3 regions of the Bartonella saheliensis genome follow, and region 1 is predicted to be linked to each of the others. Evidence: predicted binding sites of a transcription regulator. Region 1 holds the regulator's gene; each other region holds the start of a gene.
The links. Region 1 encodes LexA, which represses DNA repair genes until DNA is damaged. Its sites were predicted from a motif close to TGTTCNNNNTGTGTTCNG; they were not measured.
Positions count from the first base shown of each region.

Region 2: recA (recombinase RecA) is a predicted target of LexA. The motif match lies at 1,451-1,468, and genes of this name have one in related genera.
Region 3: ruvC (crossover junction endodeoxyribonuclease RuvC) is a predicted target of LexA. The motif match lies at 1,294-1,311, and genes of this name have one in related genera.

Region 1 is NZ_LR607224.1:998-4,197, reverse strand. Features, by position in the region: tRNA gene FS875_RS07685 (tRNA-Lys) at 213-288, opposite strand; gene lexA (transcriptional repressor LexA) at 1,311-2,024, shown strand; gene rimO (30S ribosomal protein S12 methylthiotransferase RimO) at 2,456-3,200, shown strand, end outside.
Region 2 is NZ_LR607213.1:9,859-13,058, forward strand. Features, by position in the region: gene alaS (alanine--tRNA ligase) at 1-77, opposite strand, end outside; gene recA (recombinase RecA) at 284-1,327, opposite strand; gene FS875_RS06365 (replication-associated recombination protein A) at 2,276-3,200, opposite strand, start outside.
Region 3 is NZ_LR607195.1:32,740-35,939, reverse strand. Features, by position in the region: gene FS875_RS00185 (OpgC family protein) at 1-170, shown strand, start outside; gene FS875_RS00180 (DUF1465 family protein) at 339-857, shown strand; gene ruvC (crossover junction endodeoxyribonuclease RuvC) at 1,362-1,871, shown strand; gene FS875_RS10070 (hypothetical protein) at 1,868-2,032, shown strand; gene FS875_RS10065 (hypothetical protein) at 2,029-2,193, shown strand; gene FS875_RS10060 (YjeF N-terminal domain-containing protein) at 2,190-2,360, shown strand; gene ruvA (Holliday junction branch migration protein RuvA) at 2,392-3,009, shown strand; gene ruvB (Holliday junction branch migration DNA helicase RuvB) at 3,023-3,200, shown strand, end outside.

The sequences.
Region 1 (3,200 bases):
ACTATCAGCGCAGGTGTAATTATATCACAAGCTTTAAAGTACTTTCGAATTGGGCAGAGGAGCACTCTATGGCAAAACAGCTGATAGAAAAGGATTGGCTATAGAATCAATAAAAAAATTCCAAAAAAGATTAGCGCAGACAAAAAACTAAAAAGAACCAAAGTAATAAAGATTCTCAAACTTCTGTATAGCTTATCCATATCATATAAATTTGGTGAGCGCGCAGGGATTCGAACCCTGGACCTACTGATTAAAAGTCAGTTGCTCTACCAGCTGAGCTACGCGCTCTCACACAAGCTATTTAGTTTGCAGACTATCTAGTTTGTAGAAAGTGAAGGGAACATACGGTTGACTTTTCATTTGGTCAACACTTTTTGGAAAAAAATATTATTATTTTTTCTAGTTATCAATAATTTTTCGTTTTTTTCCTTTCTTCGTCATTGTAGAGTTGCTCTTTGATCTTCTTTTTGAAATCTCAATACAAAAATAATCTAACAATAAAAATGCCTTTTGTATTTTCTTTCAATAAGCAGAAATTATCATAATATGAGGGGTGGAAAAATAATATGGTAGTGTAAACTTTTGAGATGTGAAGATAGCGTTGCCCAATAGATTTTATGTTATTTACAAGATCATTTTGAAGAAAGTGAGCACATTGAAAGATATCTTTTTTTAATAAATATGCGAATGAGCAACAATGGAATTTTGAAGAAGTGGTTTTCATTCAGGCATGATGATTCTATAACGAAAGCCAGCTATTTTATAGAATATAAGCAGATGTGAAACAAAAAAATTTAGTCTCATTGAAAATATCTGACATGACTCTAAATTATGCTCATTATTGTGGTTGTAGATAATTTGACTAAATAATAAAAAAACACAGACAATATACAAAATGATTCTAAATATACATAAAGTGATCCGTTACGCTATTAAAAGAATGTATTTTATTTAACTTTTTATATGAGAAAATTATAAAAAACGTAGATCTATAAAATAGAAGAATAACATTGATCATAAAAATTAGGTATTGAATAATTCAGTCGGAGCTATAAAATATTTTTTATATATCGCTTAATATTAGTATAGTTTTATAATATATAAATAATATTATAATAACTTTATTAAAGTAAACTTCATACTTATCATATATTAAATATGTCTATAAATAAACATGTTTCCTAATTAACTTCACTTATAAGATCAAAAATTAAAGAAAATAATTTTTATTTAGCGAAAAAAATTAGAATTATTATATATACACGTATTTTTTACTGTGATCTTTTTTATTCTTTTGATTGGAACATTGAATGCTGACATGTAAACAATATGAGCTCCTCTTGTTTATTCACAATCATGTAAAAGAAACAGGTGTTCCCCCTTCTTTTGAAGAAATGAAAAATGCTTTAGAACTTTCTTCAAAGTCTGGCATTCATAAGCTCATTATAGCCTTAGAACAACGAGGTTTTATACGTCGTTTACCCAATCGTGCTCGTGCAGTAGAGGTGATTCGACTCCCTGAGAAAATAACATTTAGCCTTTCTTTAGCACGTAAGATTTCTCCCAGTATGATAGAAAAAAATAAAAGAAATATATCAAAAAACTTAGCTACTTTTGAGAATTTTGAGGAAGAAGAAAAAAAAAATATCACAATCCCCATTATGGGACGTATTTCTGCGAGTGTGCCCGCCTCTGCTATACTGCAACAAACAAGTACACTTTCTCTTCCACACGATATGGTTAATACAGGTGAACACTATGCATTAGAAGTTAAAGATAATTCTATGGTGGAGGCTGGTATCCTTGATAAAGATACGATTATTGTGAAACGCCAAAATACAGCAATATCAGGTGAAATTATTGTCGCATTCATTGATAAAAAAGAAGCAACATTAAAACGTTATCGACGCAAAGGAACCTCTATTGCATTAGAAGCCGCCAATCCTCACTACGAAGTACGTACATACAAATCCGAACGTGTAGAAATACAAGGTAAACTTACCGGGCTTATTCGCAAATATTAAAAATAAACCTATATATGGAGTGGATATCGCAATAAAATATAGTAAAAAACTACTGAGTATTTTTCGATACTGTGCCATACGCAGTTAACTTTCTTCCTACAGCTAAAGGATGCGCTTAATTCTGTCTATAAATAATCTAAATTCTTTATCGATTGGATTTCATTTTCTTAAGGCTCGACAAGTAAGCTTTAAAATATTCATCACGCACTCTAAAAGAGCTTTAATGCTTTGAAGGAGTCTGTCTTATATCATCGCTCTCAAAACAGTATTTGACAGTGTAATAAAATAAAATTGTAAGCATACACAAAATAATCTAGAAAAAAATTAAATAAATTTGTAACAGATTGTTATCTATAAAAATAAAGAATATTTCTTACTTTTTAAGTCAATAAAAGCAAAACGCAATCGTTCATAGTAATTATAGGATTATCATGGTAGCACCTCGTATTAGTTTTGTCTCTCTCGGATGCCCAAAAGCACTTGTAGATTCTGAGCGAATTATTACAAGTCTCCGTTCTGAAGGATATGAAATTTCGCGTCAACATCAAGGAGCTGATGTCGTTATTGTGAATACCTGCGGTTTTCTTGACTCTGCCAGAAAAGAATCATTAGCCAATATTGATGAAGCTCTTAAAAAAAATGGAAAAGTTATTGTAACAGGGTGCCTTGGTGCTGATCCTGAGGTTATTCGCCAAGAATACCCTAATGTATTGGCCATTACAGGACCACAAGCTTATGAAAGTGTTATACAAGCTGTTCATACAGCAATTCCCCCTGTTCATGATCCTTTTCTTGATTTAGTTCCTCCCCAAGGTATTCGTTTAACACCTCGCCATTACGCCTACTTAAAGATTTCTGAAGGATGCTCTAACAGGTGTAGTTTTTGTATCATCCCTACACTGCGTGGTGATCTTACTTCACGTCCTATCAGTGATGTTCTTCGTGAAGCTGAAAAACTTGTACAAGCAGGTGTAAAGGAACTCTTGGTTATTTCACAAGATACGAGTGCTTATGGTATTGATCTTAAATATCTCGAAAATTCTTGGAAAGATCGTACAATCAAAACCAAATTCTTTGATCTTTGTCGCGAATTAGGTGATATGGGCATTTGGGTGCGTATGCATTACGTTTATCCTTATCCCCATGTGGATGAAGTTATTGAACTTATGGCGGCAA
Region 2 (3,200 bases), on a different contig from region 1:
CTAGAAGAAAGAACTTTATGCCCATTACGATGAAAATAATCCAAAAATGTTGACCGGATATTATTAACACTATTCATATCTACACCTGCAGAATACAGCACCAAACCATAAAAGAAAAATCCCCATCGTTAAATATCCTCTTTGCCACGCATGGAGTTAATTTAATCAAAGAATGGAATATTTATTAAAAAAATTGAGAAAAAAAGACTGTATATTTAAAACTCAAACAAATAAAAATAGAAAAACCTGAAATAAAGCACTTAATACTCAAATAAATAGAACATCAAATTGCTTCATCACTTTCTGTCACATCTGCTCCTGCATTTTCTAACAATTCAATGGCAATCAAACCAGCATTTTGACGCAAAGCTGTTTCAATTTCTGCAGCAATTTCCGGATGCTGGCGCAAAAACTGCTTCGCATTTTCACGTCCCTGCCCTAAACGTTGAGAATTATAAGAAAACCACGAGCCAGATTTTTCCACAATACCAACTTTAACTCCCAAATCAATCAACTCACCTAATTTGGAAATCCCCTCACCATAAATAATATCAAATTCAACCTGTTTGAAGGGAGGAGCCAACTTATTCTTCACCACTTTAACACGGGTCTGATTACCAACGATCATATCCCGATCTTTAATGGAGCCAATGCGGCGAATATCCAAACGAACAGAAGCATAAAACTTTAAAGCATTCCCACCTGTTGTTGTTTCAGGAGAACCAAACATCACACCAATTTTCATGCGAATTTGATTAATAAAGATCACCATACAGTTAGAGCGGAAAATTGAAGCCGTAAGTTTCCGTAAAGCTTTACTCATCAAGCGCGCTTGCAATCCAGGTAAAGCATCACCCATTTCACCATCAATCTCTGCACGCGGTGTTAAAGCTGCCACAGAGTCAACAACAAGCACATCCACAGCACCAGAACGCACCAACGTTTCTGTAATTTCTAATGCCTGCTCACCAGTATCCGGCTGAGAAATAAACAGGTTTTCTAAATCAACACCAAGCTTTCGCGCATAAATGGGATCAAGGGCGTGCTCGGCATCAATAAAAGCACAAATTCCACCAATTTTCTGTGCTTCAGCAATAGCATGAAGAGCCAATGTTGTCTTTCCAGAACTTTCTGGTCCATAAATCTCAACAATCCGCCCTTTTGGTAATCCACCAACACCCAAAGCAATATCCAAGGACAACGAACCTGTTGGAATTGTTTCAATTTCAACAACTTGCTCCTTTTGCCCAAGACGCATAATGGAGCCTTTACCGAAAGAACGTTCAATTTGAGCGAGAGCAGCATCGAGAGCTTTTGTTTTATCCACGATTATATCCTTGACGATTCATAATGATCTAATACTTAAACTGTACATTGTACTTTTAATTTAACTAAAGCTTTAAGTTTAGATTTTCACAGACTATTTTCATCCTTACCCTTACGTTATGTCTATAACACATCACGACCTGCAAAATAAAGAAATGGTATTCCCTATCTTATGACACAACATAGAATCCAAATAAAATAATATTTCTACACGCGAGCAAGTTAACACATTTATCTCTCTCTAGAAAAGAAACAATTTAAATTTCAACACAATGTTTGATCTTTCTGCCTACTCCTTGGTTTTCTAAGAAACAAACTCTCCCCTTAATCATAAAAATACCTCATCAATCAAGACCACACCCATTGCATCAAAAAACAAAACACTTTTATGTTGCATATCACTTACTTGTTTTAAAAAAGCATCTTTCAACGCTCGTTACACCCATTTTAGGACAGCACTCGTGAAATGGTATAAATCCATTGAGCAACAACCTCTTTATGCTCAGTACCATGATCATTAACACCACCACCAAACTTTTCCCGCCCCCAATGTTGCGGTAACTCTCAACACTTGAGACTCTTCATAAAAGTCATTTTTAGTTTTTTCTTATACAGTTTTTATCACACGTTAATCCAGCATGTAACATACAAGCAAATGGTTGTGATTGATGAGATTTAAAATGAAAGAACATACAGTATCTAGAAGTCCTCATTCAACCTACAAAACAGCGGATAATCAATATGTTACTCAATTAAAAAGTAGCTTTAAGAGTTGAATGACATATTTCTTAATTTGAATCCATAAAAAGATATGTCTTTTGAAGGGATCAAAAAAGCTGCACTACGAGCAATGCAATAAATATTTAAAATAAAACTAAATTGTTCATACAATGACACGAGGGATAAAAACAAATCCAAGTTCAATAAAAAACGTGTTTTAATTCAAATTTTATGATTGATTTTTACGTTTTTTGCGCAATTGTTTCCACCATTCAAGACGTTTCACAATTTCACGCTCAAATCCACGCTCAACTGGTTTATAATAACTCTGGCGCCCAAGTTTTTCAGGAAAATATTCTTGTCCAGAGAAAGCATCTGGTTCATCATGGTCATAACAATACCCCTCTCCATACCCTTCTTCCTTCATTAATTTTGTCGGTGCATTAAGGATATGTTTAGGAGGTGGTAGAGAACCATTTTTTTGTGCACAACGCAATGCAGCTTTATATGCGAGATATGTTGCGTTTGACTTTGGGGCCGTTGCAACATAAAGACATGCCTGTGCCAAAGCCAATTCCCCTTCTGGTGATCCTAAATAATCATAAGCATCTTTTGCCGCATTACAAATGACAAGAGCTTGAGGATCCGCCAAACCAACATCTTCAATAGCCATACGAACCAATCTTCGCCCAATATAGAGAGGATCTTCGCCAGCATCCAACATACGTGCTAAGTAATAAAGTGCCGCATCAGGATCAGAGCCACGAACAGATTTATGCAACGCTGAAATGAGATTATAGTGGCCATCTCGTCCTTTATCATAAATGGGTGCACGACGCTGAATAACTTTTTGCAACGCACCAGCATCAAGAATCTCTTCCGCGCGCACAACAGACCAAACTTCCTCTGCTAATGTTAATGCTACCCGTGCATCACCATCAGACATCCCTATCAAAACATCTCTGGCTCCCTCATCCAAAGGAAGAGGCTTCCCTACCACCTTTTCAGCACGCTTCAAAAGCATGCCTAAACTTTCATGATCATGAGAAAGAAATGTTAAAACCCGCGCACGCGAAAGAAGAGCAGCATTAAGTTCAAAAGAAGGATTTTCAGTTGTTGCACCGATAAGGACCACCGTACCATCTTCCATCACA
Region 3 (3,200 bases), on a different contig from region 1:
CTGTTTTTGCTATGTTTGCACAAATTTTAAAAACAGTGATGACGGCAACGTTTTTTTCCGATAGTCTCTTGATTATAAGTGGCATTGCTCTGCAGTTTGGAGTCGCCTATTATTGGGAAAAACGTCGAGCGCTTCAACGGTTTTCTTCTGGGAAACTTATCCGTTTGTAACGCTGTCTTATAGCGCGTTAACCTTAGAATAAGAAGCGCGTTGCGTAAAAGTTTTAAAAGAGGTAGTCAGTTTAAAAAAATGCATTCTCAACAGCAACGAAAGAAACTTTTTTATTCTCTTTTCGTTGAGGAGTATAATTCTTGTGCTGATATGTGGAGTATAAAAGCGTGAGTGCACATAAACGTCCCTATGATGAACCCATTATCATGATTGAGCATGATGCTTTTGAAAATGCTTTTAATCGTCTCTATGAAGAGACCATGAAGCTCATTGAAGAAACAGCAACTTATATTGACACCGAAGGTAAATTAGCAGCACGTTCTCTTTCAACAGAGATTTCTGCGATGTATGCCAAAGAAGCTATGTATTTAAGTACACGACTTATGCAGATTGCTTCTCAACTCCTCCTTCTTCGTGCAGAACGTGAAGGAGAAATGTCACCAGAACAAATACAAAAAGAAATTGCTAAAGTATCGCTTCATACACCAACATTGCAATCGGAAACGACTCATTGGCACGTATTGCCAGAAATTTTCCGGGACTTTGTGGCCCGTTCTCTTCGGCTGGAGGCACGTATGCAATATATGCGCATTGGCAAAGAAGATGGTTCTGTCGATGTTGTGGAAGAGGATAATCCGGTGGGCAAACAAATCGAATTGTTGAAGAGCGCATTTGGGCGCTCTTAAAAAATTGTCACACAGTGCTTTTTTATTTTGCATTCTCTTTGCCCTCTCAAGGGGTGTGTTGAGCAATTTTTTGCTCCATTTTCTGTGTTGCTGTGTTTGTTTTCTTTCTCCTCACAATCTCTTTTAAAGTGCGGGAAAATATCTATAGGCTGGAGACCATTTTAGAGAGGGTAGATATTGATAGGGTAGGTGTCTTTACTTTGATCAAAGGCGTGTGCATGCAATGCGAAGCCTATATGCATTCTCTGTGCATTGGCAAAGAAGATGGTTTTGTCGATGTTGTGGAAGAGGATAATCCGGTGGCAAACAAATCGAATTGCTGAAGAGCGCATTTGGGCGCTCTTAAAAAATTGCCACACAGTGCTTTTTTATTTTGCATTCTCTTTGCCCTCTCAAGGGATGTGTTGAGTAACTGCTTTTTTTAAGTGTTCGTCTTTGTTGCCTTTGTTTTCTTTGTTGGGTAATCTTTGTGCAAATGTGTGAAAAGTGTATAGACTGAAAATTATGGCAGAGACGATTCGTATTATAGGTATTGATCCAGGATTACGGCGGACAGGGTGGGGCGTTATCGATCTCTCTGGCAATCGCTTTCAATTCATTGCAGCAGGGACCGTTTCTTCTGATGTACGCTGTGACCTTGCCTCCAGACTCTGCCAGCTCCACAAAGGGCTCTCAGAGATTGTACATCAATTTATGCCCCATGAAGCTGCCGTGGAGCATGTGTTTGTTAACAAAGATGCTACGGCAACTTTAAAACTTGGTCAAGCGCGTGCTGTTGCTTTGCTTGTTCCAGCGCAGGCAAATCTTCCCGTTTTTGAATATGCTCCAAATAAAGTCAAAAAGTCGGTTATTGGGGTTGGGCATGGTGATAAAGAACAAATTCATATGATGGTAAAAGTTTTGTTGCCACGGGCTGAGTTTGATAGCAGTGATGCGGCGGATGCCCTTGCTCTTGCTCTGTGCCATAGCATGCATCGTACTAGCATTTCTGATCGTGCAAGGGTGATGGCATGATGGGTCAGAGCCATTTTCAACGCATCTTTGTTGATCATGTTGGGCTGGTTGCGTTGTTTATACGTGCTGAATTTGGTAGCAGTGATAGGGGAGGCGCCTTTGTTCTGTGCTTGAGCGGGCATCGTCCTAGCGTTTCTGATCGTGCAAGGGTGATGGCATGATGGGTCAGAGCCATTTTCAACGCATCTTTGTTGATCATGTTGGGCTGGTTGCGTTGTTTACACGTGCTGAATTTGGTAGCAGTGATAGGGGAGGCGCCTTTGTTCTGTGCTTGAGCGTGCATCGTACTAGCATTTCTGATCGTGCAAGGGTGATGGTATGATGGGTCAGAGCCATTTTCAACGCATCTTTGTTGATCATGCTAGGATGGTTGTGTTGTTTATACGTGCTGAATTTGGTAGCAATGATGGGGGAGATGCCCTTGCGCTTTGCCGGCATTTGTCTCATAAGAGTGCCAATATATTTTATCATGCAAAGGTTGTGATATGATTGGAGATTATAAGAGGATCGAGTTTACAGCATGATTGGCAAATTAAAAGGTACCCTTGAACATATCTTTGATGATCATATCCTTGTGGATGTTCATGGGGTGGGTTATGTTGTTTTTGTCTCAAATCGGCTGCGTTCTTCTTTATCAGCTGTGGGTGAGAGTGTAAGTCTTTTTATTGAAACACATGTGCGTGAAGAGGCTATTCGCCTGTTTGGTTTTGCGACAAGAGTAGAACAAGAGTGGTTTTGCATGCTGCAAAATGTACCAGGTGTAGGAGCTAAGGTGGCTTTGGCAATTTTGGGCACTTTATCACCAGATGAATTGGCACAAGCAATTGCTCTAAACGATGTGGGAATGATCAGTCGTGCTCCAGGTGTTGGTAAAAAAGTCAGTGAAAGAATTGTGCGCGAACTGAAAAGCAAAGCTCTTCCCTTCAATGAAAATGTTCTTCGTAGTCCTGCACTCTCTCATTTGGAGGAGACAAATCAACCAACAAATGAGGCACTTTCTGCTTTGCTTAAGCTTGGTTTTGAACGTGAGCAAGCTGCACGGGCTCTTGCTTTAGCGATAAAGGCTCTTGAGGGGGAAACTGTTTCCTCTGCACTGCTTATTCGCCATAGTCTCAAATTGCTTTCTCCTCCTACTTGAGTACAAGGTAACAATGCATAAAGATGAAGATCAACGCCTTTTGGGGGCTACTCCGCTGCAAAACGATCCAGATCGTTCTTTGAGACCACAAGTGCTCGATGACTTTATTGGTCAAGAAGCAGCACGGGCAAATTTGAAAATATTTATTGAAGCAGCTAAAGCGCGTCATGAAGCGCTTGATCATGTGTTGT